4 regions of the Paenibacillus sp. alder61 genome follow, and region 1 is predicted to be linked to each of the others. Evidence: a T-box and tRNA genes for the amino acid it is inferred to sense, from the RefSeq annotation. Region 1 holds a T-box; the other regions hold tRNA genes.
What was found. A T-box is a leader RNA that pairs with one kind of tRNA and senses whether it is charged. The one in region 1 lies ahead of argS (arginine--tRNA ligase), so its partner is inferred to be a tRNA-Arg.
Positions count from the first base shown of each region.

Region 2: it encodes a tRNA-Arg, which carries the amino acid that the T-box ahead of argS (arginine--tRNA ligase) is inferred to sense. The anticodon was not compared.
Region 3: it encodes a tRNA-Arg, which carries the amino acid that the T-box ahead of argS (arginine--tRNA ligase) is inferred to sense. The anticodon was not compared.
Region 4: it encodes a tRNA-Arg, which carries the amino acid that the T-box ahead of argS (arginine--tRNA ligase) is inferred to sense. The anticodon was not compared.

Region 1 is NZ_JAIUDG010000001.1:333,698-341,116, reverse strand. Features, by position in the region: gene pyk (pyruvate kinase) at 1-1,156, shown strand, start outside; gene LBW89_RS01510 (acyl-CoA thioesterase) at 1,284-1,703, shown strand; gene LBW89_RS01505 (FxsA family protein) at 1,788-2,180, shown strand; T-box leader at 2,234-2,471, shown strand; gene argS (arginine--tRNA ligase) at 2,516-4,255, shown strand; gene ytvI (sporulation integral membrane protein YtvI) at 4,287-5,405, opposite strand; gene citZ (citrate synthase) at 5,819-6,931, shown strand; gene icd (NADP-dependent isocitrate dehydrogenase) at 7,009-7,419, shown strand, end outside.
Region 2 is NZ_JAIUDG010000003.1:273,038-280,456, reverse strand. Features, by position in the region: gene LBW89_RS04760 (glycosyl transferase) at 1-1,189, shown strand, start outside; gene LBW89_RS04755 (PdaC/SigV domain-containing protein) at 1,332-2,432, shown strand; gene ade (adenine deaminase) at 2,843-4,642, opposite strand; gene clpP (ATP-dependent Clp endopeptidase proteolytic subunit ClpP) at 4,776-5,372, opposite strand; tRNA gene LBW89_RS04740 (tRNA-Arg) at 5,666-5,740, opposite strand; gene LBW89_RS04735 (glycosyl hydrolase) at 6,103-7,068, shown strand; gene LBW89_RS04730 (sensor histidine kinase) at 7,157-7,419, shown strand, end outside.
Region 3 is NZ_JAIUDG010000025.1:43,578-50,996, reverse strand. Features, by position in the region: gene clpX (ATP-dependent protease ATP-binding subunit ClpX) at 1-435, opposite strand, end outside; gene clpP (ATP-dependent Clp endopeptidase proteolytic subunit ClpP) at 448-1,038, opposite strand; gene tig (trigger factor) at 1,296-2,705, opposite strand; gene LBW89_RS22700 (hypothetical protein) at 2,938-3,873, opposite strand; tRNA gene LBW89_RS22695 (tRNA-Arg) at 4,016-4,089, shown strand; gene LBW89_RS22690 (MFS transporter) at 5,435-7,419, opposite strand, start outside.
Region 4 is NZ_JAIUDG010000025.1:25,928-33,346, forward strand. Features, by position in the region: gene rph (ribonuclease PH) at 1-629, shown strand, start outside; gene LBW89_RS22590 (XTP/dITP diphosphatase) at 626-1,267, shown strand; gene asnB (asparagine synthase (glutamine-hydrolyzing)) at 1,340-3,184, opposite strand; gene LBW89_RS22600 (hypothetical protein) at 3,336-3,671, shown strand; gene LBW89_RS22605 (hypothetical protein) at 3,674-4,045, shown strand; tRNA gene LBW89_RS22610 (tRNA-Arg) at 4,138-4,211, shown strand; gene LBW89_RS22615 (PadR family transcriptional regulator) at 4,855-5,394, shown strand; gene LBW89_RS22620 (MFS transporter) at 5,400-6,557, shown strand; gene LBW89_RS22625 (transposase family protein) at 6,640-7,038, shown strand; tRNA gene LBW89_RS22630 (tRNA-Gly) at 7,255-7,328, opposite strand; gene LBW89_RS22635 (PilZ domain-containing protein) at 7,407-7,419, opposite strand, start outside.

The DNA of each region.
Region 1 (7,419 bases):
CATTACTTTGACCACCGAAGAAATCCTCGGTGACAAAGACCGCATCTCCATCACCTACAAAGAACTTCCTGGCGATGTGGAAGTCGGTTCGACCATTCTGATCGATGACGGTTTGATCGGTTTGACCGTAGTGGATATTCAAGGAACGGAAATCAAGTGTCGGATCGTCAACGGCGGTACCATCAAGAGCAAGAAGGGCGTTAACGTCCCGGGCGTGAACATTTCCCTGCCAGGCATCACCGAGAAAGACGCTAACGATATCATCTTCGGGATCGAACAAGGCATCGATTTCATTGCGGCTTCCTTCGTTCGTAAAGCCAGCGACGTTCTTGAAATCCGTCAATTGCTGGAGCGTCACAATGCAACGCACATCCAAATCATTTCTAAGATCGAAAACCAGCAAGGTGTGGACAACCTGGATGAGATTTTGGAAGTTTCCGACGGCCTGATGGTTGCCCGCGGGGACTTGGGTGTGGAAATTCCGGCGGAAGATGTGCCGTTGGTGCAAAAGCGCATGATCGAGAAATGTAACCGTGTCGGCAAACCGGTTATCACGGCAACGCAAATGCTGGATTCGATGCAGCGCAACCCTAGACCTACGCGTGCGGAAGCCAGCGACGTGGCCAATGCCATTTTCGACGGTACCGACGCGATCATGCTGTCCGGCGAAACGGCTGCCGGGAAATATCCGGTGGAATCCGTGTTGACGATGTCGCGTATTGCCGAGAAGGCGGAATCCGCGCTGGAATATCGCGAAATCTTCATCAAGCAAAGCAATGCCCAACAAACGACGGTAACCGAGGCGATTTCCCAAGCGGTAGCCAACTCCGCCCTGGATCTGAACGCCAAAGCGATCATCACTTCGACGGAAACGGGCTATACCGCTCGTATGGTCTCCAAATACCGTCCGAAAGCGCCGATTATCGCCGTGACCACGGAAGACCAAACGCTGCGCCGTCTTGCGCTGAACTGGGGCGTAACTCCGGTCAAAGGCCAATTGGCTTCTTCCACGGACGAAATGTTCGACAACGCGATGAAGGGCGGATTGGATTCCGGTCTTGTGAAGGAAGGCGATCTGGTTGTGATCACCGCGGGGATTCCGCTGGGACGCTCCGGTTCGACAAACCTGGTCAAAATCGGACAAATCCGCAAGTAATAGCTTTAGATACAGCAAGCCGCATATCGGAAGCAATGGTTTGCCCGTGCCAACGGGCTTTCCATTGCTTTTTTGCTAGATTAAGCCGGGCTTATAGTAGATTTGAACGAAAAAGGAGGGACCCGGGATGCATGTTAGCGAACTGGCGATCAAACCCAAATATTTTGAATTCGACATGATGGGCATTGTCTATCATGCGCACTATCTGGGCTGGTTTGAGGCGGGACGGACCGCGCTGATCGAGGAACTGGGACTGAACTATATTCATATGGAGCAGGCGGGATATATTTCGCCGGTTCATGAGATGAAGGTCGAGTACCGAAAAGGCATCCGTTACGGGGACGACGTATTGCTTCGCACCTGGATCCGTTCGAACGGCGGGGTCAAAACGGAGTATGCCTATGAGGTCCTTAACGGGGAAGGCGAACTCTGCGTCGTCGGATCCTCTACGCATTACGTGGTCCGCAGGGAGGATTTCAAGCCCGTTCAGTTCAAAAAAGTATTTCCGGATTGGTACGACGTATTCGAGCGGGCCAGTAAATTTTGATTCCGGCAGACCAAAACGTTACAATACTCTTTAGAGCTTTGCTATAATTCATGGAGTTACGCCGCAGGAAAAAGGAGTTATTGTATGCGCAAATGGATAGCGGGATTTGTCGTGATCGTTCCCCTGGTAGAATTTTGGGGTTATGTTTGGGTCGGGGAGCGGCTTGGCGTTGGAAAGACGATCTTTCTGACCTTGGCCACTTCGGTTATCGGCCTCCTAATGATGCAGTTTGAGGGCCGAAAACTGATGGCGGATGCCAAATCTCAAATGATTGGCAATCAGATTCCCGGCAAGATGATGATTGAGGGTCTCTGCGTATTCGGCGGCGGAATCCTGCTGCTGATTCCGGGTTTTGTTACCGATGCGATCGGGTTTACGATGGTATTTCCTTTAACGCGTCCCCTTTATCGTCTGCTATTGATGAAATGGATCGGCAAAAAAATCAAAGACGGAACGATTACCTTTTTCCGGCGTTGACTTTTTGACCTTTTTTCGCTATAACTAGTTTTAACCTATTTGAAATTTCATATGAAATATCTAGGAACGGGACAGTACGCTGCTGGAAACCATAATAGCGAGCCGGGAAGGTGGAAGCCGGTATGGGGAAGCTTAGCGGAAGCGGGCCCGGGAGATGGTTTGCCCAAAGCGTCGGGTTCGCCGAGCCGTAAGCAAACCCGGGTGTAGGCCGTTATCCTTCAGAGGGGTCGGGACTTTTGTCCCGGCACGCAGAGTGGTACCGCGGGAACTGTAAAGTCTCTCGTCTCTTCATGAGATGAGGGGCTTTTTTTATTTGGAGAAAAGAGGGGATTGAAATGGAACGGTTTAAAAAGATCATCGCCGAACAGCTCGCCGGCCTGTTGCATGAAGTGACGGAAGAGGAGATCGGGGGGCTGCTGGAAATTCCGCGCGATGCCGCGATGGGGGACTTGTCTTTTCCCTGCTTTACGTTAGCCAAACAGCGCAAAGCTTCCCCCGCGGGGATCGCCCGGGAGCTTGAGGAGGGGCTTCATGCCCGGGGAATCGCCGGTTCCGGCCTTATCAAAGTGTCGTCGCAAGCGGGTTACGTCAACTTTTCTTTGGATCACGCCGCAGTAGCCGAGGCGATATTGCCCGGAATTTTAGAAAGCGGGGAACGGTATGGAGCGGGGGAGGACGGCGAAGGGAAAACGGTCGTGATCGATTTTTCCTCCCCGAATATCGCCAAGCCTTTTCACGTGGGACATCTGCGATCCACCGTCATCGGAAGCTCGCTGTACCGGATATTTTCGCATCTGGGTTACCGTTGTGTCGGGATTAATCACCTGGGTGATTGGGGGACGCAGTTCGGGAAGCTGATCACGGCCTATCTCCGTTGGGGAAACGCCGCCCGCCTGGAGGAAGCGGCTATCGACGAACTGCTGGGGCTGTACGTGCGTTTTCATGAGGAGGCCGACAAAGATCCCGCTTTGGAGGATGAGGCCAGAGAGTGGTTCGTCAAAATGGAGCGGGGAGACGCGGAGGCTAAGAAGCTGTGGAAACGGTTCGTCGATGTAAGTCTGGCGGAATTCCAGAAGATCTACGATCGGCTCGGCGTGCGGTTTGATTTTGTGACCGGGGAGAGCTTTTACAATGAGTATATGGATGAGGTTGTGCGGGAACTGAGGGAAAAACGCCTGCTTGAGGAGGATGAGGGCGCTTGGCTTGTCCGCCTCGAGGAGTACGGCATGCCCCCGGCCTTGATTCTGAAAAAAGACGGCAGCTCCCTCTACCCTACCCGCGACATAGCGGCGGCGCTGTACCGGAAGCGGACCTTCGGTTTCCATAAAGCCTTGTATGTGACGGACTATTCGCAAAGCCTGCATTTTAGCCAATGGTTTAAGGTGATCGAACGGATGGGCTACGGGTGGGCGTCCGAACTTGTCCACGTTCCGTTTGGTCGGGTCAGCCTCGAGGGCGAGGCCCTGTCCACCCGGAGGGGGAAGGTCGTCCGGCTGGAAGAGGTGCTCGATCAGGCGGTTTCCAAAATCCGCGGAATTATCGAGGAGAAGAATCCCGAGCTGGAGAACAAGGACGAGGTGGCCAAGCAAGTCGGCGTGGGGGCCGTCATCTTTAATGATCTTAGGGGAAACCGGATCAAAGACATCGATTTTTCCTGGAAAGAGGCGCTGAGCTTTGAAGGAGAAACAGGGCCATACGTGCAATATACGTATGCCCGGGCCTGCAGCGTACTGCGCATGGGTACGGAGGTCGCGGATGTGCAGGAGGTCAACCTGAAACCGGGAACCGATTGGGATCCTCGGCAGTTGGACGGCGAGGCGGAGTTCAGGATGATCAAACAGCTTGCCTTGTTCCCGGAAGTGGTCCGGCAGGCGGCCGTCAAGCTGGAGCCTTCGCTGATTACGCGCTATTTGGTGGATACCGCCCAGGCTTTTAACCGTTTTTACCACGATTGCCCGATCTTGAAAGAAGAAGCGACGCTGCGCCTCGCTCGTCTTGCCCTCGTTCAAGGGGTTCGGTTCACGCTAAAGACCGGGCTGGGGCTGATCGGTCTCCAAGCGCCGGAACGGATGTAAGGCCGGCGTGAGAAAGAAAGGCCGCGATGCGTCATCGCAGCCTTCCGTTCACGATATAGTTGCGGAGATCGCGAAGCACGCCCGCGCGAATCATGGCGCCGACGACGACGAAGGAGACGGGGCCGATGATCAGCCCCAATACGCCGAACAGCTTCAGGCCGACGAACATGGCGATCAGCGTGGGAAGGGGATCGAGGCCGACGCTGCTCGCCAGCACTTTGGGCTCGATCAGCTGGCGCGCGACCAGAATGACGCCGTACAGGATCGACAGGCCGATCCCCAATCTGAGGTCCCCCGTCATATAGGCATAGACCAACCAGGGGATCATGACGGTTCCGACCCCGAGATACGGGAGCAGATCCACAAGGCCGATTAGCAGCGCATAGGTGAATGCGGAATCGACGCGAAGAATCAGCAGGCCGATCAGGACGATCACAGCCGTAATCGAGATCATGATGAACTGGGCGCGCAAATACCCGAACAGCGCTTTTTGCAAATCCCTCCAGACCTCTCCGGCGGTCTTGCGAAAGGCGGGAGGGATAAAGCCGGCGAGAAACCGGATATGGCGCTCCCAGTTTTTGCTGATAAAAAAAGCGGCCAGCAAGATGACGACCAAAATCAGCCCGAGATTGGGCAGCGAGGTCAACAGTTGAACGATCCCGCTTAGCAGTCCGCTGAGCAGGCGGGATATAGCCGAGCTGATCGTGCTTGTCGTGTTGTCGATGTTCTGATTGATCGTGTTTTCGTAATTGGGATTGTCGGCCACAAAGCGGTTGATTTCATTAATGATGTTTTGGATTCCTTCGCTTTGGCTCCATTCGACAAACCAATTCCGCCAGTTTTCGATATGCTGGTCCAATGATTCGGCCAGGCTGATCAGTTCCTTGACGAGCCGCGTGATGGCGGCGGACAGGACGACTCCGGCTCCCCCGAAATAAACGAGCAGCGCGGCGGTTACCGCGAGCCAGCGCGGCAGTTTGACGGCGTTCTGCAACCAGCGCACGAAGGGATTCATCGCATAGGCGATCAGCCAGGCGATCAGGAACGGATACATTAACGGCAGCACCCAATAAAAACCGCCGATCAGCAAAATGAGGACTAGGAGCACCCAGGTCCCGCGCAGCAGGCGTTTTCTCAACACATTATCCAAACGGCATTCCCCTTTTCGGACAGGTCCTAACTCTACCCTATTACTTAGCCTCTTTTTCTATGCCGGAAACAATTTATTCAGGAAGTTCATGAAGTCATCGAAAGAGAAAAGGTATAAAGTGATATTTATCATTGCAAAACGAAAGCGATTTCAAAAAAACATTTATCGTAGTGATAAAACAATTTGATATCCAGGATGGGGCTGTTCGGGTTCCCTTGCTTTCAAAAATCCAGTATGATGAATTTACAGGCTGAACCGAGTTACCGATGAACACGGTACCCGGCGTCATAGCCAGATATCTACTTCGTCCGGGCCTTGTTTTTGCCATGCTCTGAAAATTTTAAACTTTTAAATTGAAAATGTTTTCATTGGCTTGTTCGGCTCATATTTCGTTTTCAAAGGAGAGATGCACTATGACGGCTACCAAAGGACTGGAAGGGATTGTAGCAGCGACTTCATCCATAAGCTCGATTCACGACGGGGTTCTTGCCTATCGCGGCATTAATATCGATGACCTGGCGGAGCGGGCAACGTATGAAGAGACTGCTTATTTGCTTTGGTACGGCAAGCTGCCCACCAAAAATCAGTTGGCCAACCTGCAGAATCAACTAAGCGAATATGCGCCGGTTCCGGAAGCGGTTCTTGAGCAAATGAAGCTCTATCCGGCCAACGCGAATACGATGGCTGTGCTCCGCACCTCCGTTTCGGCCCTGGCTTTGTATGACGAGCAGGCGAATGACAACACCCGCGATTGCAATCAGATCAAAGCGATCAAACTGCAAGCTCAATTGCCTACGCTGATCGCCGCCTTTGCCCGGATTCGCGAAGGGAAAGAGCCGGTTGCTCCGCTGAAAGGCGTATCGCTGGCCCACAACTTCCTCTACATGCTGTCCGGCGAGGAGCCCGATCCGGTCGCCGTCCGTGCCTTGGATCAAGCGCTTGTTCTCCATGCGGATCATGAGCTGAACGCCTCGACCTTCTCCGCCCGGGTCACAATCGCCACGCTTTCGGATATTTACTCCGGCATTACATCCGCCATCGGCACCCTGAAGGGCCCGCTGCATGGGGGGGCCAATGAGGCGGTGATGCAGATGCTGAGCGAAATCGGCACCTTGGATCAAGTCGAGCCTTATATTCAAAGCAAGCTCGCCAACAAGGAGAAGATCATGGGCTTCGGACACCGGGTATACAAGAACGGGGATCCCCGCGCCAAACATCTGCAAAAAATGTCCCGTCAGCTGGGATTGATGAAAGGCGACACGACCCTTTACGACATTTCGGTCAAAGTGGAGGAACTCGTAACGAACCAAAAGGGGCTGAAACCGAATGTCGATTTTTATTCGGCCTCGGTTTATACGATGCTGGGCATTCCGAGAGATCTGTTCACACCGATTTTTGCGATCAGCCGCTTGTCCGGATGGACCGCGCATATTTTGGAGCAGCTTGACGACAACCGCATCATTCGTCCTCGCGCCGAATATACGGGAGCGACGAATCAGCAGTACATTCCGATCGATTTGAGATAAACGCTGGCCAACCCGGGAAACCGGGTTGCCATTGTGTTAAAATGAATAACACACGATTATAAGGAGGAAACCAAAACATGCTGCAATTGGAAAAGTTCAGCCTTCCGACCGAAGGTGAGAAAATCGTTATCGATAACGGTAAACTTCAGGTGCCGAATAACCCGATCATTCCTTTCATTGAAGGGGACGGTACCGGCCGCGACATTTGGAAAGCCTCCAAGCGGGTTCTGGACGCCGCGGTGGAGAAAGCTTACGGCGGCGCGAAAAAAATAGCCTGGTACGAAGTGTTCGCGGGGGAGAAGGCCTACAATACATACGGGGAGTGGCTGCCGGCGGATACGCTGACCGCGATTCGCGAATATATTGTGGCGATTAAAGGTCCGTTGACCACGCCGATCGGCGGCGGCATCCGTTCGCTGAACGTGGCGCTCCGCCAGGAGCTGGATCTGTACGTTTGTCTTCGTCCGGTCCGCTATTTCAATGGCGTT
Region 2 (7,419 bases), on a different contig from region 1:
CGATGATACGGGACTGCTGGAACATGCCTTGGGCGTGGTACCCCGTCGCAAGGAAGGCTATACTACCGATGACAACGCTCGGGCGTTATGGGCCTGCTCGGCGATCCACCGCCTCGGGTTCGGCGGGGAGAAGAACGACGGCACGTGGTTAAGGCTGGCCGACATTTACCTTGAATTTTTGTTGTGGGCGCAAAAGGACGACGGGACCTTCCATAACAATATAGCCTACGATCGTCGGCCCGAGCCGGAAACGCCCTCCGATGACTGCTACGGTCGGGCGTTTTGGGCCGCTGCCGCCGCGTGGGCGTATCTGCGGGACGATACCCGGCGCCTGGCGGCCGAGGCGATACTGCTTCGGGCGGCGCCGCGCACGGTCGAACTGAAATACCCGCGAGGATGGGCCTATTCACTGGCCGCCTACTCGCTGCTCTTGACGGAACAGCGGCCTCCGGTGCAGATGGACCGTGCCGGATTCCTGAAGAAGCTCCAGGCCCGGGAACAGGTGAACCGGCTGGAACGCCTGCTGCTGGACACCTATTCCCGAGAGGCCACGGTCGATTGGCACTGGTTTGAACCGGAGGTCACCTATGGCAACGGAGTGCTGCCTTGGGCGCTGTTCGCGGCTTACCCGGCTAGCGGAAGCGAAACGACCCGGCGGGTGGCCCGGGAATCCCTAGACTTCCTGGCGGAGAAAATGACCGCGCCGGAAGGCTGGATTCGCCCCGTAGGCAACCGGGGCTGGGCCTCGCGGACTCACGCCAGCCAGTGGGACCAGCAGCCGCTGGAGGTCATGAAGCTGGCGCTCGCCGCCCGCGAGGCGTACCGGGTGGAACGCCGATCCGAAGACGCGGAGCTGGTCCGCCGCTGCCGGGCCTGGTTCCTCGGCGAGAATGACCTCGGACGGCCGCTCGCCGGTCCCGCCGAAGGGAGCTGCTGCGACGGTTTGACGCCGAGCGGGCCGAACCAGAACCGCGGCGCGGAATCGACGCTCTCGTATCTGCTGACCGAGTGTTTGTACCACGAGATTTGCGCGGAGAGGATGACCGGACCGGATTTGGAGAGAGAAGAAGAAGGAGGAGGGAACTCCGAAACGGCAAAAAGGGCAGAGAGGGCGGTAACGGAAGAGAGGGCGGTAACGGCAAAAACGGCAGAAACGGGAGAAAGCGCGGTAACGGAAGCGCTCGGGTAATGGATGAAGCCTCTTGGAGCGGCTGCCCCGCTGATAAAAAGGGCTTGTTAACGCTAGGTTTCCGGGCCGGGAAGGGAGAAGCATGTTTTTCGCCATACGGGGAAATAATTGGGGTAACTCCGAGAAGAGGTGAGCTTACCGAATGAACAAGTTTACAAAAATCACGGGTACCCTGATTGCGGCGTTGGTCTTGGTTGCGCAGTGCGGCCCATTAGCCCCGGATGCTTCGGCCCTCCCGGCCTGGCGCTCCATCGGCGTCCGATTGCCGCAGGGACAGCAGCCGGCTGTCCAGGAAGGACAGCCTGTGAAGATTACCCGGCAAGGAAAGAGCCTAAAGCAGCAGGGGCTGCAAGGGCGTGAGGATGTACTGGTCCCGTTGGAACTGATCCGCAAGGGGCTGAAAGTGAAGGTTACACAGGACCCCGGCGCCAATACGTATACCTTAAAAAAGCAAAACGTGACCGTCACGCTTCAGCCCTCCGATACGGGCGCCAAGGCGATCGTGAACGGCAGTACGCAGGTGCTTCCTTATGAATGGAAGGTGGTAAACGGGGAGCCCTACGTATCGGTGAAAGTGCTGACCGATCATCTGGGCTTTACTTCTTCCCGGAAGGAAGCGGGGAAGACGCTGGACCTGGTACCGCACCGTCTGAACGACATCCGGATTGAAACGCGGACGATCGAGAAGAACATCCCGGAAGCCTCGATCAAAGTGGAATATCCGCAGGTCGGCGGGCTTCGCAGCAAGGAGGCGGAGAGGAAGATCAACGCCCTGCTGCAGTCGAGAGCGGAAAACTTTGTTCAAGCCTCCTTGAAGGAAGCGAAGGAGAATCAACCGTCGCCGAACGGCAGCCCTTACGAATACTTGGGGAACTACACCGTGACCTATAATCGGGGCGGGCTGCTGAGCATCCTGGAGCAGACGTACGCCTATACGGGGGGAGCCCACGGGATCAGCTTCCGGGAAGGCCTGACGTTCCGTCTGAGCGACGGCAAGCTGCTGACCCTGGACGAAGTCCTCCGGGCGAACCCCGGTTTCCGCAGCATCGTCGATCCGGCGATCGCCAAGCAGCTTCAGGCGACCGAGGGGTATTTCGGCGGGTTCGAAACGATCGGGAACAATCCCGACTTTTATTTGAAGGAGAACGGGGTGGTCATCTTTTTCCAACTTTATGACTACTTGCCGTATGTGTTCGGCTTCCCTGAGTTCTATTTCTCCTTTCCGGAACTGGGGATTAGATAAAGTATATGCGCATAATAAAAGCCTGCCGGCTGGCAGGCTTTTTGTTATGAAAGAGCCGGTGGAAGAAGAACAAGAACGGGCCGATCCCGGCAGCGGCTAGCCTCCCCCCCTTGAAGCCAGGCAAGTTCATAAGGGCCGGACGGGTGGATAAGGGCCATTTGCGGCGTTATTTTGTCGAATTTGTGCCTTTGGTGGGAAATAGCGGTCATTTGGGGCCTTATTTTATGGAAAAGCGGGCCACAACCTGATTTTGGGGCCCGTATCAGTGAAATAAGGGCTTTTTTGGCCGCTATTTTTCACGAAAACGCAATTGGGGTCGATATAACGGCCCAAAAGGCCGTTATCTCGGCGGACGGCTGGAGAAGCTGCGGGTACTTGACCCCGTTCACCACGCCGCCGCCTTTGCCCTCTTAATCCGCGATTTCGACGGGAATCAGCTTGAACTGCTCCACATCCGCCAAGCCGCGGTTCGTGATCCGCAATTCGGGGATGACCGGCAGCGCGATCAGCGAAAAAGTCATAAATGGCGCGTTCAGCGGACTGCCCAGCGTCCGCCAGGCTTCCTCCAGCGCCTGGACCTGTTCGACGACGACCTCGAGCGGCTGGTCGGACATTAGTCCGGCGATCGCCATCGGAACGGCCGCCAGCACCTGGCCGTCCAGAACGGCGATCATGCCGCCGCCCAGGCGGGCGAGCTCATTGGCGGCAAAGGCCATATCCTCCGGGTCGGCGCCCATGACCAGGAGGTTATGGCTGTCGTGCGCCACGGTCGAGGCGACGGCGCCGCGTTTCAGGCCGAAGCCTTGAGCGAAGGCCAGCGAGATCTCGCCGCTGCCGCGGTGGCGGTCAACGCAGGCAAGCGTGAGCACATCCTGCTCCAGACTGGGGCGGATGAAGCCGTCTTCGACGGCCAGGCGCGCCTCGGCCCGGGCCGTGCGCGCGCTGTTCTCGATGACCCGGATCACCTGGACCCGGGTCTCGGCCGCGCCGCGCTTCGCGCTCGGCAGCGCAAAATCCCGCGCTTCCAGCGGCCGCGCGAGGTGCACCGACCGGCGGGCCGCTTCCGGATACGCGTATTCCGGAAAGTCCAGCCGCAGCCGGCCGCCGTCGTACACCACCGAACCGTCCGCAATGACGGTGGACGGTTCCATGCGCTCAAGGCTGCCGATCAGCAGCAGATCGGCGCATTTGCCCGGCGCGATGCCGCCGACGTCCCCGTCGACCCGGAAGTAACGCGCCGTGTTGATCGTCCCCATCTGGATGGCGGTCACCGGATCGACGCCCTCCTCGATGGCCCGGCGGACGACATGGTTCATATGCCCCTTCTCGATCAGGGTCTGCGGGTACACGTCGTCCGTGACCAGCATGATGTTGCCGGGGTAGACATGGTCTTCGGTCACGACCTTGATCACTTCCTTCACATCATGCCAGGCCGATCCTTCACGGATCATCAGATGCATGCCCAACTGCAGCTTGAGCAGCCCTTGCTCCTTCGTGACGGTCTCGTGGCAGGAGGTCACCCCGGCGGCGATATAAGCCTGGAGAAGCGGCTCCTCCTCGCTCGGAAAATGCCCGGTGACCGCCTTGCCGGCCCGGATCGTGGCCGCGATCTCGCCGGTCATTTTGGGATCGCCGTATACCACGCCCGGGAAGTTCATGACCTCGCCTAGACCGGCGACGCCATCCCAGGTCATCCCGTCTTCAATATCGGCGACATCCAGGCCCGCCCCGGCGTCCTCCAAATGATCCGTGGCCGGAACGCAGGACGGGAAGGTCGTATATACCTTGAGGGGCAGACCCTGGCCTTCCTCATGCATCCAGCGGACGCCTTCCGCTCCGAAGACGTTGGCGATTTCATGCGGATCCATAAACACGCCCGTCGTCCCTTTGGCTAAGGCCGCCTTGGCGAATTCGGTGACCGAGAGCATCGTGCTCTCGACATGCATATGGCCGTCCAGGAGCCCGGGAACGATGAACCGTCCCGCCGCATCGACGACCGCCGTCCGCTCGCCGATCGTATGAGCGGCGTCGCCGACGTAAGCGATTCTTCCGAAGGCGATCGCGACGTCCGTGTTCGCCTGGAGCTTCCCCGTATAAACGTTGACCAGGGTTCCGTTCTTCACGACCAGGTCGGCTTTTCGGGCACCCGCGGCCACCTCGGCCAGCTGACGGCTCACTTCGGTTAACTTGCTTCTCTTGACTGTGTTCATTCCCTTCACTCCTTGCTGGGTAACTGCTAAAAGTATGTACCTATTCTTCCACCGAATTCGCGGAAAAGCAAGAAAAAGACCGCCTCGCCGAGCATAAAAGCTCGTGAGGCAGTCTTGTGTATGGCAAATAGGATTATACGCCCTGAGGGGTCACTTTCTCGATGACACGGTCGATCAAGCCGTATTCCTTGGCTTCGGCGGCGCTCATGAAGTAGTCGCGGTCCGTATCTTTTTCGATCCGTTCCAGCGGTTGCCCGGTCCGTTCGGCCAAAATTTTGTTCAGCTTATCGCGCATTTTCAGAATGCGGCGGGCCCGGATTTCGATGTCCGTGGCCTGACCTTCCGCACCGCCAAGCGGCTGGTGAATCATAATTTCGCTGTTAGGCAGCGCGTATCGTTTGCCCGGCGCACCGGCATTCAGCAGGAAAGCGCCCATGGAAGCCGCGAGGCCCACGCAAATCGTGGAAACGTCGGACTTAATGTACTGCATCGTATCGAAAATGGCCATACCGGCTGTGATGGAGCCGCCCGGGCTATTAATGTAAAGATGGATGTCTTTCCCCGGATCTTCCGCGTCCAGAAACAGCATCTGGGCAATAATGGAGTTGGCGACGACGTCATTCACCTGGGAGCCCAGGAAAATGATGCGGTCCTTCAACAATCTCGAGTAAATGTCGTAAGCGCGTTCGCCGCGGTTACTTTGTTCAACGACCATAGGAATATAACTCACCGATAAAACCTCCTTATTTGATGGTTCAAGTTTAATAAATTCAACCTATTGCCGACTCAAGCCTCGTCAGGGCCCGCCGAGTCCCGTTTGCACGGGGATCCGGTCCGTTAAAAAACCGCGAATTCCGCACTGCCTTCGTCTTGAGCCCATCGGTTCAATCAATTCAAGAATTGACGGAATCGATGAATATTAACCTCATCATAAACAATTTCAAACAGAAAGTCAAAGAAAGTCAAACTCTAGGTAATAAAAAAGCCCAAACTCAGGGCGGGAATACTTCTTAATTAAGTAAATGGCGCGCCCGCGAGGAATCGAACCTCGATCTCAGGCTCCGGAGGCCTACGTCATATCCATTGGACCACGGGCGCACATATGAAAAGCAACAAAACTTATTATAGGACATTGATTTAAAGATTGCAAGTTCAATTTTGAGTTGTTTAAAGATACCAATAACCCCCCAGGGAAATAGGTTGTTCTACGGTTCTCTTAGGAAACCGACGAGGAGGGGAGAGGCAAACGAACAAGCCTCACATCAAAGATTTCGATAACAAATGCGGCTGAAGCCTTACTTTTTGTTAGGTTGACTATGCTTGCTTTTATTATATGGTTCTTGACCAACGCTTTCATTGAAGGTATATTTGTTTTGTTAATAATAACAAAATTAAATAACAAAACAAAAACAGTGTTATTGGCGATCAAAAATCGAAATACGAGGAAGGATGGACTTGCCATGTCTCAAGCGGTTCCCTGCAATCCAAACGCAACCGAGGAAGTGAAAGCGCTATTAAATTATTTGAGCGAGCTGTCCGGCCATGGAATTATTACGGGTCAGCACACGCAAACCACAACACAGGAGGAATTGCGTTACATCCAAGAGGCGACGGGAAAGCTTCCAGCCCTTTGCGGTTTTGAACTTTTAAGTTACTCCCCGAACATTAACTACGAATTGAGCGGCGAGGAGTGCCTGCTTGAGGTCAGGGAGAACGAAAATACGCTGCACAACGCCTGGGATTGGGTGACCCGTGAAAAAGGACTGCTCACGTTTACCTGGCATTGGTTCTCTCCGCTCGGCGGGAAGGATAAGAGCTTCTATGCGGAACATACCGATTTTGATGCTTCACGGGCGATTGTGGAAGGGACGGCCGAGCATAAGGCGTTGTTGTCGGATATGGATGTTATAGCGGAACTCCTGAAGGAATTCCGCGACAAACGGATTCCGATCCTGTGGCGTCCTTTTCACGAAGCGGAAGGGGAATGGTTCTGGTGGGGCAGCAAAGGCCCGGAGGTGGCAAAACAACTCTACCTGATCATGTTTGATCGGTACACTCGCTTCCATGGGCTGAACAATCTGATCTGGGTGTGGAATTCGCCGCTGCCGGAAGGATATGTCGGGGACGACAAGGTGGATATTATCTCCAGGGACTTGTATCCGCCGGCCCATCAACATACCGACCTTCGAAAAGAGTACGAGGAGCTGGCACGTATTACGCCGACGAAGAAACTGGCGGCGCTCGGGGAAATCGGCTCCATCCCCAGTGTGCCCGCGCTCGCGGAATCGCGCATTCCGTGGCTGTGGTTCATGACCTGGTCCAACGATTTCGGCAAGACGGAATTGTTTACGACAAAGGAAGAACTGCGCCGGGCATATCATCACGAATATGCCGTTACACTGGATCGGCTGCCCAAGCTGTATTGATCCGTCGAGAAAGCCGGCTTCACCCTAAAACAGCCCCTTGTCTTAAAAGGGGCCGTTTGTGCATTCATGAAATTTAAGGGGCGGGGGCATGAATTTTGTCAGATTATTCAACGACATCAAGCTGAGAAATAAATTGTCACTGACCTTTATCACGGTGGCGGTTATTCCGCTGCTGGTCAGCGGGGTGTTTTTTACCGGAAAACTGCGCGACATCATGGTCAGGGATGCCTTCAAGCAGGCGGCGGACAATGTGGAACGCGTACGGAAGCGGACCGAGGAAGTCATCAAGGTTCCGCTGGATATCTCGTATCAGCTGTCCAACGACAGCCGGATGAAATCCGTGGTGAATCG
Region 3 (7,419 bases), on a different contig from region 1:
AAGCGAAGTGGCATCGGCAATCGCAAACGGAACGTTAAGGATTTTCGCCATGGTTTGCGCGAGGAGCGTTTTGCCCGAACCGGTCGGCCCCAAGAGAAGGATATTACTCTTCTGCAGCTCGACATCATCGTTCTTGCTCTGCGAATTCACCCGCTTGTAATGGTTGTAAACCGCCACGGAGAGCGACTTCTTCGCCTGCTCTTGACCGATAACGTACTGATCCAAAATATCGCGGATTTCCATCGGTTTCGGAATTTCCTTCAGATCGAGCTCTTCCTCATGTCCGAGCTCTTCCTCCACAATCTCCGTGCACAATTCAATACATTCGTCACATATATAAACGCCCGGTCCGGCAACCAGCTTGCGGACCTGTTCCTGCGATTTGCCGCAGAACGAGCATTTTAGTTGGCCTTTTTCATCGTTGAATTTAAACATGTAAACACCCCTTTATGGTTTAATGGGCTTGTTGATGACCTGGTCGATGATCCCATAGGCCTTAGCCTCTTCCGCGCTCATAAAGAAATCACGGTCCGTGTCGCGCTGGATTTTCTCAAGGGGTTGACCCGTCCGATCCACATAGATTTGGTTCAGCTTCTCCCGTGTCTTGATAATCCATTCGGCATGGATTTTGATATCCGCCGCTTGCCCTTGAACTCCTCCGAGCGGTTGATGAATCATCACTTCGCTGTTCGGAAGCGCAAAGCGCTTGCCCGGAGCGCCTGCCGTCAGCAAAAGCGAGCCCATGCTGGCCGCCATGCCCACGCAGATCGTTGACACATCGGGTTTAATGTACTGCATCGTATCATATATACCCATCCCCGCAGTGACAGAACCACCCGGAGAGTTGATGTACAGATGGATGTCTTTATCGGGATCCTCGGCTGCCAAGAACAACAGTTGGGCTATCACGAGATTGGCTACGTCATCGTCAATCGCGTTGCTTAAGAAAATAATGCGATCCTTGAGCAGTCTAGAGTAAATATCGTAAGACCGTTCTCCCCGGTTTGTTTGTTCCACGACCATAGGTACCAGACTCATGTGACCAACCTCTTTTCTTTATCAAATTTCCTTCGCCCCAGACTATTTTATCACGTTCAAAGGCGCATGTCATTTTTCACCCAATACAGTTTATGTGCTTGAATTTACAATATATAACCGAAAGGGATTTCCTATTCCCCGGGTGGAAATAATTGTCTGGCTAAAAGATGAAAAATTAAGGCACGCATTAAGTTATACGTGCCTTAGCATTTGCCTTGTGGTGTATGATCATGTAGTTCCTTGCGGGCAAGGACTTATTATTCTTCGTTTTGTTCTTCCGCCGCGGAATCATCCGCCTTGGCCGCTTTCTTCGTTGACTTCTTAGCCGGCTTTTCGGCTTCCTCGGATTTCTCCGTTTTTTTCGCAAATTGCTCGGCAGGAACTTCCTTCGCGTTCTCGGTCAGGAACTCGATCGTCTTGCGAAGAAGAACTTCTTCTTTCAAGCCGCCCAGCGAACCGTTCGCAGCAAGGATGTTGCGGATTTCTTCAGGCGTGCGTTTGTAAGCGTCGGCCATATCCTGAAGTTCCTTATTGATTTCCTCTTCCGTCGCTTCGATCTTCTCGGCTTTAGCGATTTGCTCAAGAACCAGGTTGTTGCGAACGCGCTTCTCGGCATCGTTCTTCATTTGTTCTCTCAGATCTTCAACCGTTTGGCCGGAGAAACCGAGGAACATGTCCAAGTTCATGCCTTGCGCGCGAAGACGGTTGTCGAAATCGCGTACCATGTTCTCAACTTCGCTGTCGATCATAGCTTGCGGGATTTCCACTTCAGCATTCTCGCCGACTTGATCAACGAGAATTCTTTCGCGCTCGGCGGAGCCTTCTTTTTCCTTGCGGGATTCCAATTGTTTCTTCAGATCCGCTTTATACTCGTCCAAAGTATCGAATTCACTTACGTCTTTGGCAAACTCGTCGTCCAATTCAGGAAGCTGTTTGCGTTTGATTTCGTGAACTTTCACTTTAAATACCGCTTCTTTACCCGCCAATTCTTCGGCATGGTAAGTTTCAGGGAAGGTAACGGTTACGTCCTTAAAGTCGCCTGTAGCCAGCCCCACAACCTGATCTTCGAAGCCAGGGATGAAGGTATTGCTGCCCAGTTCAAGGGAATAGCGCTCGGCTTTGCCGCCTTCGAACGGAACGCCGTCCACGGAGCCGTCAAAGTCGATGACAACGGTATCACCGTTTTGTGCGGCTTCTTCGTCGATCACGACGAGCTCGGCATGGCGTTCTTGCATGCGGGTAAGCTCTTCATTCAACTCTTCTTCGCTAACTTCGATGTTCGCAGCAGGAACTTCGATACCTTTATATTCGCCAAGCTTCACTTCAGGCTTCACGGTTACTTTAGCTTTAAACTTGAAAGGTTGTCCCTTAGCAAATTGCTCAACGTCCACTTCCGGGCGGTCTACCGGGAAAATCTCCGTTTGATCAACCGCTTCAGTATAAACTTCAGGAAGCAAAATATCGATGGCGTCTTGGTACAAGCTTTCCACACCGAAACGGGCCTCAAAAATCGACCGAGGCACTTTACCTTTACGGAATCCAGGTACGTTTATTTTTTTGACTACTTTTTGAAAAGCTTTATCCAGTGCAGCGGCAACGCGTTCCGCTTCCACTTCGACCTCGAGAACGCCGAGGTTCTTCTCTATTTTTTCCCAAGTTGCTTTCATTTTATGCTTTCCCCTCCAAATTTCACTTATACTGAATACTGAAACCGAATCGCGCGATAAAGCAGCTATCTTGGTTCCAGTATAGCTGTCTTAGTCCACGTTCGAGAATAACCACTATATTATAAACAACAATACAGCTTTTTACAAGAGCCGTTAGTAGTTTCCCCTCACGTTCCCAGGTTTACCGGTATTTAGGCACTGCCTTGTATACATAACTTTTCAAAATAACTTCTTATTTTTGTCCCGCGTTTGCGAACTGTCGCATGGATCGGCAGGCTTGCTCGAAACGCAGCCGCAAACTATCGGTGATGCCGTACAAACTTCGAATTTCCTCTTCATGAATTCCGCCGGGCAAACTGTCCGCGACCATTTGATGGAGGGCGGCGGCCCAAATATCGATCATGCTGTCCTCATCGCTTAATAGCGACCTGTAATCCATCGTCCCGTAGATCGCCATAATAAACTGCGTCCAAAGCTCCTGGGCAAAATAAAACAGCGTCGGATCATGAACCTGGGTCTGATCGCCGACGCGTTCCAGAACCTGCTGAACCGGGGATGGAAATTCCTCCGGTTTGATCGGGACGGCTTCGATTTCGATCTCCACCTTCTCCCCAAAGCGAAAAAACGAAACGACCCCGTGAGTACCGCGGCGTTTTAAGATCTGCATTACCCGGTATTGAAGCAGCGGATGCAGTTCATTCCGGGTCAGCCAGTCGATCAGCGCCTCGTCCACTTCCGGCCGGTCCAGGTAAGCCAGCTGTTCCAGAGCAAGAAACGTCTGCTCCGACATCGGCTTTTCGGTAACGGCCCGCAGCAGCTTGTCGGCATATTCGTGATCCTCGGCCAACTTGGCCTCGACATGCCGTCGGGCAATAATATCCTCGCCCTCCTCCTCATCCTCCGGTAGCCCCGTATGATCCATCGCTTCGTTCTGCAGCATGGGAAACGCGTCCGTGAGCCAATTCAGCAGGTTGCTCCATTCCGCGTATTGCCTGTCGTCCTGGCCCTGGCACTGCAACAAAAAACGCAATAGCTCCGCCGCCTCGCCGTATCGCTCGGTCTCCAGCATTCTAGTCAGTTCAATCTGATAAAAATCCAGGGTTTTGGGAAACAAGACCACGTTGTCCTTCTTGTTGTTCGTGTTGCTGATATGGGCACCTCCTTTCATCCGGTCTAATTTATTGAGATTATAGCATAGAGATGAAAGAAGGCAAAAATCACCCTCCCTTTCGGCAATTTCAAATCACCCTATTGCGCAAACTAAGTCGCCATGATATAATCTTTTTTGCTTCTGTTTTTTATATTACCATGTCCCAGTAGCTCAGCTGGATAGAGCAACGGCCTTCTAAGCCGTCGGTCGGGGGTTCGAATCCCTCCTGGGACGTATAGGAAACCAGTCCATGACATGGACTGGTTTTTTTCGTCCTAAGGGGATGAGAACCCCCATTGGGGTTCGTCGGAGCGAGACGCCACGCGGTTTAGCGGGGATGGGCGAGCGGAGTCTCGCGCCGGAGCGCGAGTACCCCTCCTGGGACGAAAAAAACCAGCCCATATCGGCTGGTTTTTTTCGTCCCAAGGGGATGAGACCCCTTGGTGGGGGTTCGTCGGAGCAAGAACTTCTGCGGTTAGCGGGGATGGGCAGTAAGCCCATTTGGAAGAAATCGACGGCAGGGAATTGAGTAAAATTCATGCTCGTGAGCTTTCCGATCGTTTGGCAAACTGGGTCCGGCAATCGCGGCTTCTCTGACCGCCGGCCAACATAACGGTCATTTGGACCGCTATTTCGGCCTGATTTGGCTCCACGGGCAAAATAAAGGTCAAAAAGGAGCTTATTTACCTTTGCAGCCCCCCAAATCAGGGTTTAAGCTACTGGCGTTGCATTAAACCTAACATGGTGCTGCCGATCCGCAATCTTTCTTGCCGCCTGTTATGATAGCGGCGTTTTGGGCCGTTATTTTGACCCAATTTGCGTTTTCGGGAAAAATAGCGGCCAAAAAGGACCTTATTTCACTGATGCAGGTCCAAAAATCAGGTTTTGGTCCGCTTTTCCATAAAATAGGGCCCCAAATGACCGCTATTTCTCACCGAAGAGACAAATTCGACAAAATAACGCCGAAAATGACCGTTATCCTCTCGCCCGGCTTCAAAGGGAGGCGACTACAGCCATTAGACCCTTCGGGTTAATGCAACGCCAGTGGTGTAAAAGACGCTTATCAACCTCCCCTGTGCCAGGGCGACACGGAAAACACCGTCTTAATCACGCTCCTCGATCACATTCAGCAACTGACCGAGCGAGTTAAGGTTCTGTAACGGCAACTCGGTCAAAACAGCAGCGGAGCCGCCTTCGAGTGACGGGTTCCGCAAACCAACCAATCCTCGTCAACCCGGCTGGACGCATCGCGCCCCCCAAGGGACATCAAGGGCATACCTTGAAAATGAACTGAACATTCGGACGCAGTTCTAGTCCACACTCTTGAGACATGTTCAAACTGTAACGCCTCGCGGAGTAAGGTAGTAGCTCACGGTTACGTTCGCCGCGAGGTGTTCGATTTACCGTTACTCCAATAGGATTGTGACGGAATATCGGACCGAACAATAATATTGTCCGCATTGCCAAACACAAGGGCATGCCGGGCTCCCTGAACATGTCAGTGACCGGTACAGTACGGCTTAGTCGGCCCCCCCTTATCCGATCCCGTGAGTTCCCGTAACCGTTTCTCCGTTACCCGCTAAGGATTGCGGATGCCGATATCGCGAATCAACACGGTCCCCCGGGACGATTGATCGAAAACGAAGGAGATTTTGTTCAGACGTTCCGGTTGAAAATTCGGATTGGCCGCCCTCAAATCCGCCATCCCTATTGAAAAATTTTGAAAAACCGGTTCTTTGGTCGGCACAGCTTTCGCAAACGGCCGTTTAACGATGTTGCTCTCAAACATCGGCAGCAGGGTTCCGCCGCTGCTTAACGGGACGGATGCAACGTTCCCGTACCCGTCTTCAATCTGAACGCTCAGATCGGTTAATCCTGCGGAATCGGAGTCCTTTTTACCATCGTCCGCGTCAGCCATGGAAAAAACAAAGGCGCTGTCGCCATCCGCCGCCGGCCCGTGCTCCGGCAGCACGATCGTATAGGTCGGGACGCCGGATACCTCTGCGCTATCCCACTCAAGACGCAAGGCGCTATTATACAGGTCGGGGGCAAACTTCATTTTCACTTTTTCTTCTCTCCATGTTTTCAGATAAGCTCCGATCGCTTGCCCGCCGGGAAACGTCGTGGAACCGAGATCGAAATCTTCGCCGAAACCGGCAATGATCGTCGTATCGGCGTCCAGATAGTTGGCGATATACATCGTGTCCGGCAGCCAATTCAGGGCATAGCCGAGATCCTGGAATACAGCCCGGTACTCGCTTTTACCGTTCAATGTCGCTTCGAGGAATGCGGAGATCAGCGTTTTTCCGGCCTGAAGCTGTTCTTCTTGCGGCATTAGCTGGGCCGTATTGTACAGTTTGTTGCCGAGTCCCGGAGCGTCCTTTCTTCCCCAAACGGTGTTGAATTGCCCGTGATTGGCCCCGTATATATAAACCGATGCCTTGAAGTAGTCGCCGCTGCCCGTAAAACCGGTCCGGCTGTACTGACTCGCTCCGTCAAATGAGGAGACATCCATGTCGTGGGCTCCCTGCAGTGCCAGATAGTTCGTATCATGCAGACGTGTCGGATGTCCGGCCGGTTTGTACTGTCCATCCGTACCGGCGATTGAAATAACGGACCGGATGCCGAAACGATAGTTGAATTTCATATTTCCGTCTTCCGGATATGCCGGAAGTTTGTTCAACGCCGCAGCGAGGGCGACCGCTTCGCCTCCCCGGGAGTGACCGATCAGGGCGATTCGGCTCATATCCGCCTTGCCGTAAAACGGATTTCCCTTCGTCTTGGTCCACTTGTCCCACACCTTCAGATGCTCCAGCAGCAGCAAGGCTCTGGCCGGATTCTCCTTCTCCGGCGTGCTGAACGCGAACCAATCGTCAAACAGCGAGGTATTCAAAAAATTTTCGTCGACGGAAACGAAAATATAGCCGCGGCTCGCCAGCAATTCGCCCAGATAAGCGTAGCCGGGATCCGAATATTCGGTCGCCGTGTGATTACCGTGGACGGCGATCACGAGCGGAAAAGGCCCTTCCCCCCGCGGATACCATATCGTACCGTTCAGGGGCATCCGCTCGGGCCCGAAGCCGAACGTCTTTGTCCGGGTGGACGACCATTTGTCCACGAAAGCCGAGCCGTCTACCTGTTCGGTTACTAGCGAATCGGGCCGGTTGAACTCCTCGCGGTAGCTATTCTTACTGCCGTAGGTAAGCGTAAGTACAGGGTACGCCCCCTGTTCGGCCGGGTTTTCCATCGTAACAGGGTAGCGGTCCGCCGGCTTTACAACCGACAATCGGTACGGCTTGGCCGCATCCCCGCTCTCTCTCCCGTCATCCAGAAGCCAATACCCGCCGATGCCGACAAAAATCAGCAGCGCAGCCCCCAACCCTGCGACACCCGTTTTGACCGCGAGTCCCGCTTCCCGGTACGCCCCCGCCCTCCACCGAAAAACAAGCGCCCCCACCGCGGAACTAGCGATAGTAATCGTGAGCGCCACGAGTACCATCAATGGCACCGGGCCGATGAACGTCAGGAATATGAGGACGAATGAAACGGAGGCCAGCCAGAAAT
Region 4 (7,419 bases), on a different contig from region 1:
AGGAGAAGGTGCCGATGTTTATGAAGGGACAGGGCAAAGGCTGGGTGACCGCCGAGTACGCCATGCTTCCGAGGGCGACGAATACGCGGAACCAGCGCGAATCGGCCCGGGGCAAGCTCAGCGGCCGAACGATGGAAATCCAGCGTCTCATCGGCCGGGCGCTGCGGTCGGTCGTCGATCTGCAGGCGCTTGGCGAACGGTCCATCACGGTCGACTGCGACGTGATCCAGGCGGATGGAGGAACGCGGACGACGTCCATCACCGGCGCTTTTATCGCACTCGCTTACGCGGTAAACAAGCTTGCGGTCAAGCACTCCCTGCCCGTATTTCCGATAACGGATTATTTGGCGTCCGTGAGCGTCGGCGTCGTGGGCGAACAGATGCTGCTTGATCTGAACTATGAAGAGGATTCGAAAGCCAAGGTCGATATGAACGTCGTCATGACGGGGCAAGGACAGTTCGTCGAGGTCCAGGGAACGGGCGAGGAGAAGCCTTTCTCGAGACAGGAGCTGGACGGGTTGCTGCAGCTTGCGGAGAAAGGAATCCGGGAGATGATCGAGCAGCAGCGCGAAGCTTTGGGACCGATCGGCTTAAAAATATCCGGCGGCGAAACGGGGGCAAATGCATGAGCAACCGAGAGGATTCCGTGATTATCGTCGCTACCCGCAATCAGGGGAAGGTGCGCGAGTTCGCGCATGCGCTGAAGTTTTTGGGCAAGCCGGTACACAGCATGTACGACTACCCGCAGGTCCCGGAAATCGTTGAGGACGGCGAGACTTTTGCGGAGAATGCCAGGAAGAAGGCCAAGACCGCCGGGGATTTGCTCGGGCACCCCGTCCTTGCGGACGATTCCGGTCTCTGCGTCGATAAACTGAACGGGGAGCCCGGCGTCTATTCCGCCAGATACGCGGGGGAGGGCGCTGCGGATGAAGAAAACAACCGCAAGCTGCTCGCGGAACTCGAGAAGCTGCAGCAGGGCGAAGATACGGAGCAGCCGCTGCTGAGCACCGCCCGGTTCGTCTGCCATTTGGCGCTGTATGACCCGGCGACGGGGGAATTTACCGAAGCCTCCGGCACCGTGGAAGGCTGGATCACCTCGGAGCCGGCGGGGGGCGGCGGCTTCGGTTATGATCCGCTGTTTTACCTGCCGTCGTACGAGAAGACGCTCGCCGAGCTGACCCTGGAAGAGAAGCAGGCGGTCAGCCACCGGGGAGCGGCGCTGCGAGAACTGGCGGAGAAGCTGGAGCAAACCGTGCACAAGCTATAGAAAAATTAGAAAGCCGCATTCCGCGCTTGTTCGCAGGGAATGCGGCTTCTTTGGTTGAAGTTGCATGGCGGCCTAGCGGATGGCCACCTTGTAGGTGGTCAGCCAGTGGTTGACCTGAGCCAGGTAGGCAAAGAGCTGCGGCCCGGACATCAACTGGCCGAACCAGGGCAGGTGGGACGAAGACTCCGGAGAAGCGGCGATTTCGCGGATCCGGTCCGCATCGATCAGCGGCAGGATGGGCGAGGCGGGGTTATCCAGAATTTCGAGCATCTGTCCCCGCACCGCCTCCAGATAGGCCGGATGATGCGTTTTGGGGTAGGGGCTTTTTTTGCGGTAGAGGACATCGTCCGGAAGAACTCCTTCCAGCGCCTTGCGCAAAATCCCTTTCTCCCGGCCGCCCGTCGTTTTCATCTCCCAGGGGATATTCCAAACGTACTGAACGAGACGGTGATCGCAATAAGGCACGCGCACTTCCAATCCGGCCGCCATGCTCATTCGGTCCTTGCGGTCCAACAGGGTCGGCATGAACCGGGTGATATTCAGATACGACATCGTGCGCATGCGGGCCTGTTCCGGGGTTTCCCCGTTCAGTTGAGGCACCTCTTCCAAGGCCTCGCTGTACCGGTCCGCGACGTACCGCTCCGGGGCGATCCAATCGCGGATTTCCGGCGAGAGGAGGCCGGCGCGCAGCCCGGTGGCGATCGACCACGGAAACGTGCCGGAGCCGAGCAATTCCTCCCGGTGGAACCACGGATATCCGCCGAACACTTCATCGGCGGCCTCCCCGGAAATGGCGACGGTGGCGCCCTTTTTGATCTCCCGGCAGAACAGGAGGAGGGAGGCGTCCACATCGGCCATCCCTGGCAGGTCCCGGGCCTGGGTGGAGTCCGGCAGCGCGCCGACAAGCTCGGGGGTATCAAACGAGATCCAGTGATGCTCCGTGCCGAGCTCCTCGACCATCCGTTTGATCCAGGGGGTGTCGGCCCCCGGCTGAAAGCTGTGGGCCTGAAAATACTTGTCGTTATCGGTGTAGTCCACCGAATACGTATGCACCTGACCCTGCCCGGTCCGCCGGTAATAATCGACGGCCAGCGCGGTCAGGGCGCTGGAATCGAGACCGCCGGAGAGCAGGGTGCAGACCGGAACGTCCGAGATGAGCTGACGTTCCATCGTATCCTGCAGCAGGCTGCGGATCTCGCCTGCGGTCGCTTCCACGGAATCCGTGTGCGGCTCGGCCTCCAGCTTCCAGTAAGCGTACGTACGGAGCCCGGACCGGTTGTAGATCATGACCTGGCCGGGCCGCAGCTCGTTCATGTCGCGATAGACCCCATGCCCCGGCGTTCGAGCCGGCCCGATGACGAAGATTTCCGCCAGTCCTTCCGGCCCGACGACGGCTTCCATCTTCGGATGCTTGAGGATCGACTTGGGCTCGGAGGCAAAGATCAACGTCCCGTCAAGCTCGCTGTAAAACAGCGGTTTGACGCCGAGCCGGTCGCGGGCGAAACAAACGTGCTGTCTTACGCTATCCCAGACCGCGAAAGCGAAGATGCCGTTCAGCCGGTAAACGCAATCCGGCCCCCACTCGATGTAGGATTGGAGCAGTACCTCCGTATCGCAGTTTGTCCGGAATGAACGACCCCTGCGGCGAAGTTCGTCTTTTAGTTCGGGGGCGTTGTAGATCTCCCCGTTATATACGATGCTGTAAACGGCATCTTCCTCCTGAATCACCATCGGCTGAGCGCCGTTTTCGGGATCCATGACGCTCAGCCGCCGATGCCCGAAAGCGCAGGGCCCGGATATCCAGGTCCCTTGGGCGTCCGGCCCTCTTTTTTCCAAACAGGATGTCATCGACAGCACCAGGTCCAGCTCTGCCGTCAAATCTCGATTCCATTCGATAAAACCCGTGATTCCGCACATGGTGGTTTCTCCTCTCTATGATCGCTTACGTTCCCATTTTGGGCCGGCTGAAAAGTACTAACAAATTATGCCTACCCGGGGCATAAAATGTCTGTCCTTAAAGGAAAACTATGAGCAAACGGGGGATTTCCCCGGGGCCAGGAGGTAGGCGATGGAGAAAAAAACATACTATGTATCCCTGCAAGGCCGGTCCTTGCTGGAGGATCAGGGCGCGACGGGTTATGAGTGGGAGATCCGCGCGACCCCGGAAGAAGCTGACACGATACGTCATATGTTGGAGCAAATTGATGAAAAAGAAGTGAGCACCTTTTTTGCCTACACGTATCCTTGGCCGGATAGTCCCGAGGAGGACGTGAACGCCAGCTACCAAAGCCAAGTGGATGAACTTTATCGGCAGATTTACAAGCTGGGTACCGAGGAAACGCGTGAACAGTTACACCGCTCCCTCCGGATTTCTCCCGGGATGGTGGAGAGCGAGGAGGTTTAGGGATGTACTACATCAAGGATGCCGTATTCCGGCGGATCACCGAAGTTGAAGGAACGCCTTGCGGGGAAATCCTGGTCCGCCCGGGGGCGGTGGACGACCCCGATCTTTTTGTGTACGTGGCTCGTTCGTCCGGCGGACAGGGCGGGGAGTACGAAATCGTGCGCATGATCCAGAGCGATGCCGACCTCGAAACAGACTGGTACGACAACAATATGCACCAGGCGTTTGAGGAGGTGGCCGAGCAGGATTTTTGCCGCGAGGGCTGGCCGTCTCCCGAGCGGCAGCGGGCCGAGTTTCTGCAGCGCCTGCTGGCGGACCGCGCGATCAAGGAACGGCTTGACGACGGACTATCGCCGTCCATTTCGGGGGAGTGACGGCCCAAAATTGTCATAAGGCCAAATAACCCCTTTGAAAAATAGAAAGGATGCGTTATAATAAATAACGCATCCTTTTTACATAACTTTGTGTCCCAGTAGCTCAGCTGGATAGAGCAACGGCCTTCTAAGCCGTCGGTCGGGGGTTCGAATCCCTCCTGGGACGTATAGGAAACCAGTCCATGATATGGACTGGTTTCTTTCGTCCCAAGGGATGAGAACCCCAGTAGGAGTTCGTCGGAGCGAGACCACCCGCGGATTAGCGGGGGAGGGGCGAGCGGAGTCTCGCGCGGGAGCGCGACTGTGTAGAATTCCACCCAAAGTAGATATAAAGCGGCACTGTCTGCAACCAGTCTACACACTCCACAAATTAACGGGAAAACCTCCCGTTAATTTTCCACTATTGTCCCTTAGATCCGATTTAGCTGGAAAAATTCCCGCTATTTTGCGACCTAACCGCCGATATATGCGATTTCAGCCGAATTAGCGGGAGTTTTTCCTGTTAATCCACCTCTGCAGCCTTATAGGCACCCAATTAACGGGAGGAATTCCCGTTAATTTGATCCCCGTCCCCTCTCCATCCCCCTCAGCGCGTATATCGCCATCCTCTACTACCTCATCCGAATCAATGAGATCAATTTAGTTACTCCGACTAACTTTCTATAGTTCAAACTTATAGAGAAATCGGATTATGTGGTGAAATGCCCTAAATCCGTTTTTTATCGTAGGGAATTGTGATAGTATTTCCCATATACTAAACGTTTAGTATTAAACGATTACTATAAAAGTTATTAGAGGAGGTAACAATCATGACCCGTACCATGGTATTGGGACTTTTAAAAGCCAACGGTCCGATGTCGGGGTATGAAATTCAGCAGATGATGGAATCTTCCCAGACCGATTTGTGGGCTTACGTGAAGCCGGCATCCATTTACCATGCTCTAAAGAGACTGCAGGAGGAAGGGAAAGTGGTGTTGGAAAAGGTCGAAAAAACCGGGATGAGGACCAAATCCATTTTTAAAATTACCGAGGATGGGGTTTTCGAATTGAGCCGCTTATTGAAGACTTCTTTTTCCAACTCATCCGTTATGTTCCCCGCATCCCTGTACACGGCTTTGACATTTATGGAGAACCTGGAAGAGGACCAAATCGTGGAAGCTCTGGAAGAGCAGAAAACGCAAATTTTAAAGGTATACGCCAGCATGAAATCGGGATACGAGAAAAAGCGGAATGTACCGGGAGAAATAACTCCGAAAATCGATGTTATTTTTCATAATATTTATGACCAATGCGAGCTTCAGCTTAAATGCATCGATGAAATACTGGGGATTTTAGGGAGAGGGGTGTGAGCTTCATGGATTCCACCCCCCTTAAAAAATCCGTTCTGTCGGTTGTGATCGTGGCTATATTTGCGGATATGTTAATGTACGGTATCATCGTTCCGTTTCTGCCGCTCCATGCCGAATCGCTGGGTGCCTCGCAATCGGAAATCGGCTTGCTTTTTGCCAGTTATGCCATCGCTTTATTTATAGCGACGCCATTCGTCGGGGCTCTGGCAGACCGGTTAGGCCGAAAAAAGATGCTGGTGGCCGGGCTGATTGTGCTGTCGGCGACAACTTTGGTTTATGCGTTTTCTTCGAGCTTTTTGGTTCTGGTCCTGGCGCGGGCCATGCAGGGAGTAGCGGCGGCGGCGCCGTGGACGGCGGGACTTTCCTTGCTCGCCGAGGTTTTCCCCGCTAATGAGCGAGGCCGAGCGATGGGCATCGCTATGTCGGGCCAGGCGGGGGGAATTCTGCTCGGTCCGCCAGCCGGGGGCTGGCTGTATGAATGGGGCGGCTACCGTCTGCCGTTTCTGATCGCGGCGGGGATCGCTCTTTTGGCTGCGACCATCAGCGTTGTGCTTCTGCGTCATTTGAACGATACCAAAGCGGACAAATTTATTTCCCCTTTCCGTTTGCTGCGGAGTAAGCGAGTAATAGTGATCGCTGGCGTGGCTACGGTGGGAGCCGCTTTGTTTGCAAGTATAGAGCCGACGCTGCCGATTCATTTTAATGAGGACCTGCACTTGTCCCCCTCCATGATCGGTCTGATGTTTGTGGTAGTCACCTTGATTTACGGTGTGGCTGCCCCATGGATCGGTTCACTGTCTACCCGGCTGGGGCATCTTGCAACGATTCGGCTGGGAATTGTAATGGCTGCGGTCGCATTGCCGTTAAATGCTCTTCCCAAGCAAATTTGGGTGCAAATTATCGGGTTGATCGGTTTGGGAATCAGTCTGGGATTGGTGTTGACACCCGCGCTTCCGAAGCTTGCCGACATCTCGCAGGAAATGGGGGTCTCTTCCCAAGGCGCTACATTTGCGGCATATAACACGGCCTACTCGCTTGGCATGATGCTCGGTCCCCTCCTGGCGAGTGCATTGACGGATCGTTTCGGGCTTACGGCGGCGTATATGACATTGAGTGTCTTGTTTTTAATTTATTTGCTCCCTCTCCGTAAGCTAAAGGCCTGACATGTTGGCCAATCATCAGAACTGGCATAGTCTGCCGGATTTAAAAGTCCGTGGACCTGTCGTGGAATATCCGGAGGATCTGATGATCCCGGTAGAGCGAGCGTCTTTTCCCACAAATTGCCCCTATTGCGGGAGCGGGGAGCCTTTACATAAACACGGGTGTAGGGAGCAAGTGGTGTTGGACCTGCCTGTAAAGCAAAAACATGCTAGTTTGCTAATTTTGAGGAGACGGTACAAGTGCAGAAATTGCGCCGCTGTATTTTGGGAGGAACTTTCCGAAGTGGACCGCAAAAGGAGGATGACCAAACGGCTCGTTAAGATGATCGGAGACTTGCTAATCGCCGATTATACTTATGTGGGAATTGCGAATTTGATTGGGGTCCATGAGAAGACGGTTCGGAACATTCATAAGGATTGCAGCAAGGGGACGAGTTTCAAGGAATGTGCCAAGGGAAACTGCGATGCGGAAAGACACCGGTAAAAATATCCGAATAGTTTATGACATAAGGTCAATTTCAAACCATAAAGGTTGGACAATGAACGAAGCACCTCGTTTAACGAAGTGCTTCGTTTACAATATACCCCCATCCGGTATGATGTAAACTACAAAAAAACACTTCCCGCTTGAGTTTCTTGGCTCAAATAGTCAGTGTGTTTATATGCTGGTATTCAATTATAAAAATATTCAAAGTCTTTATGGAGCGGGTGAAGGGAATCGAACCCTCGCCTCAAGCTTGGGAAGCTGGCGTTCTACCATTGAACTACACCCGCAAAAGCTAAGCAAGGAATATTATAACGCGAACCCGGACAAAGATCAAGTCATCGACTTGTTGGCTCGTGGTTTTTCATTCACTTGACGACG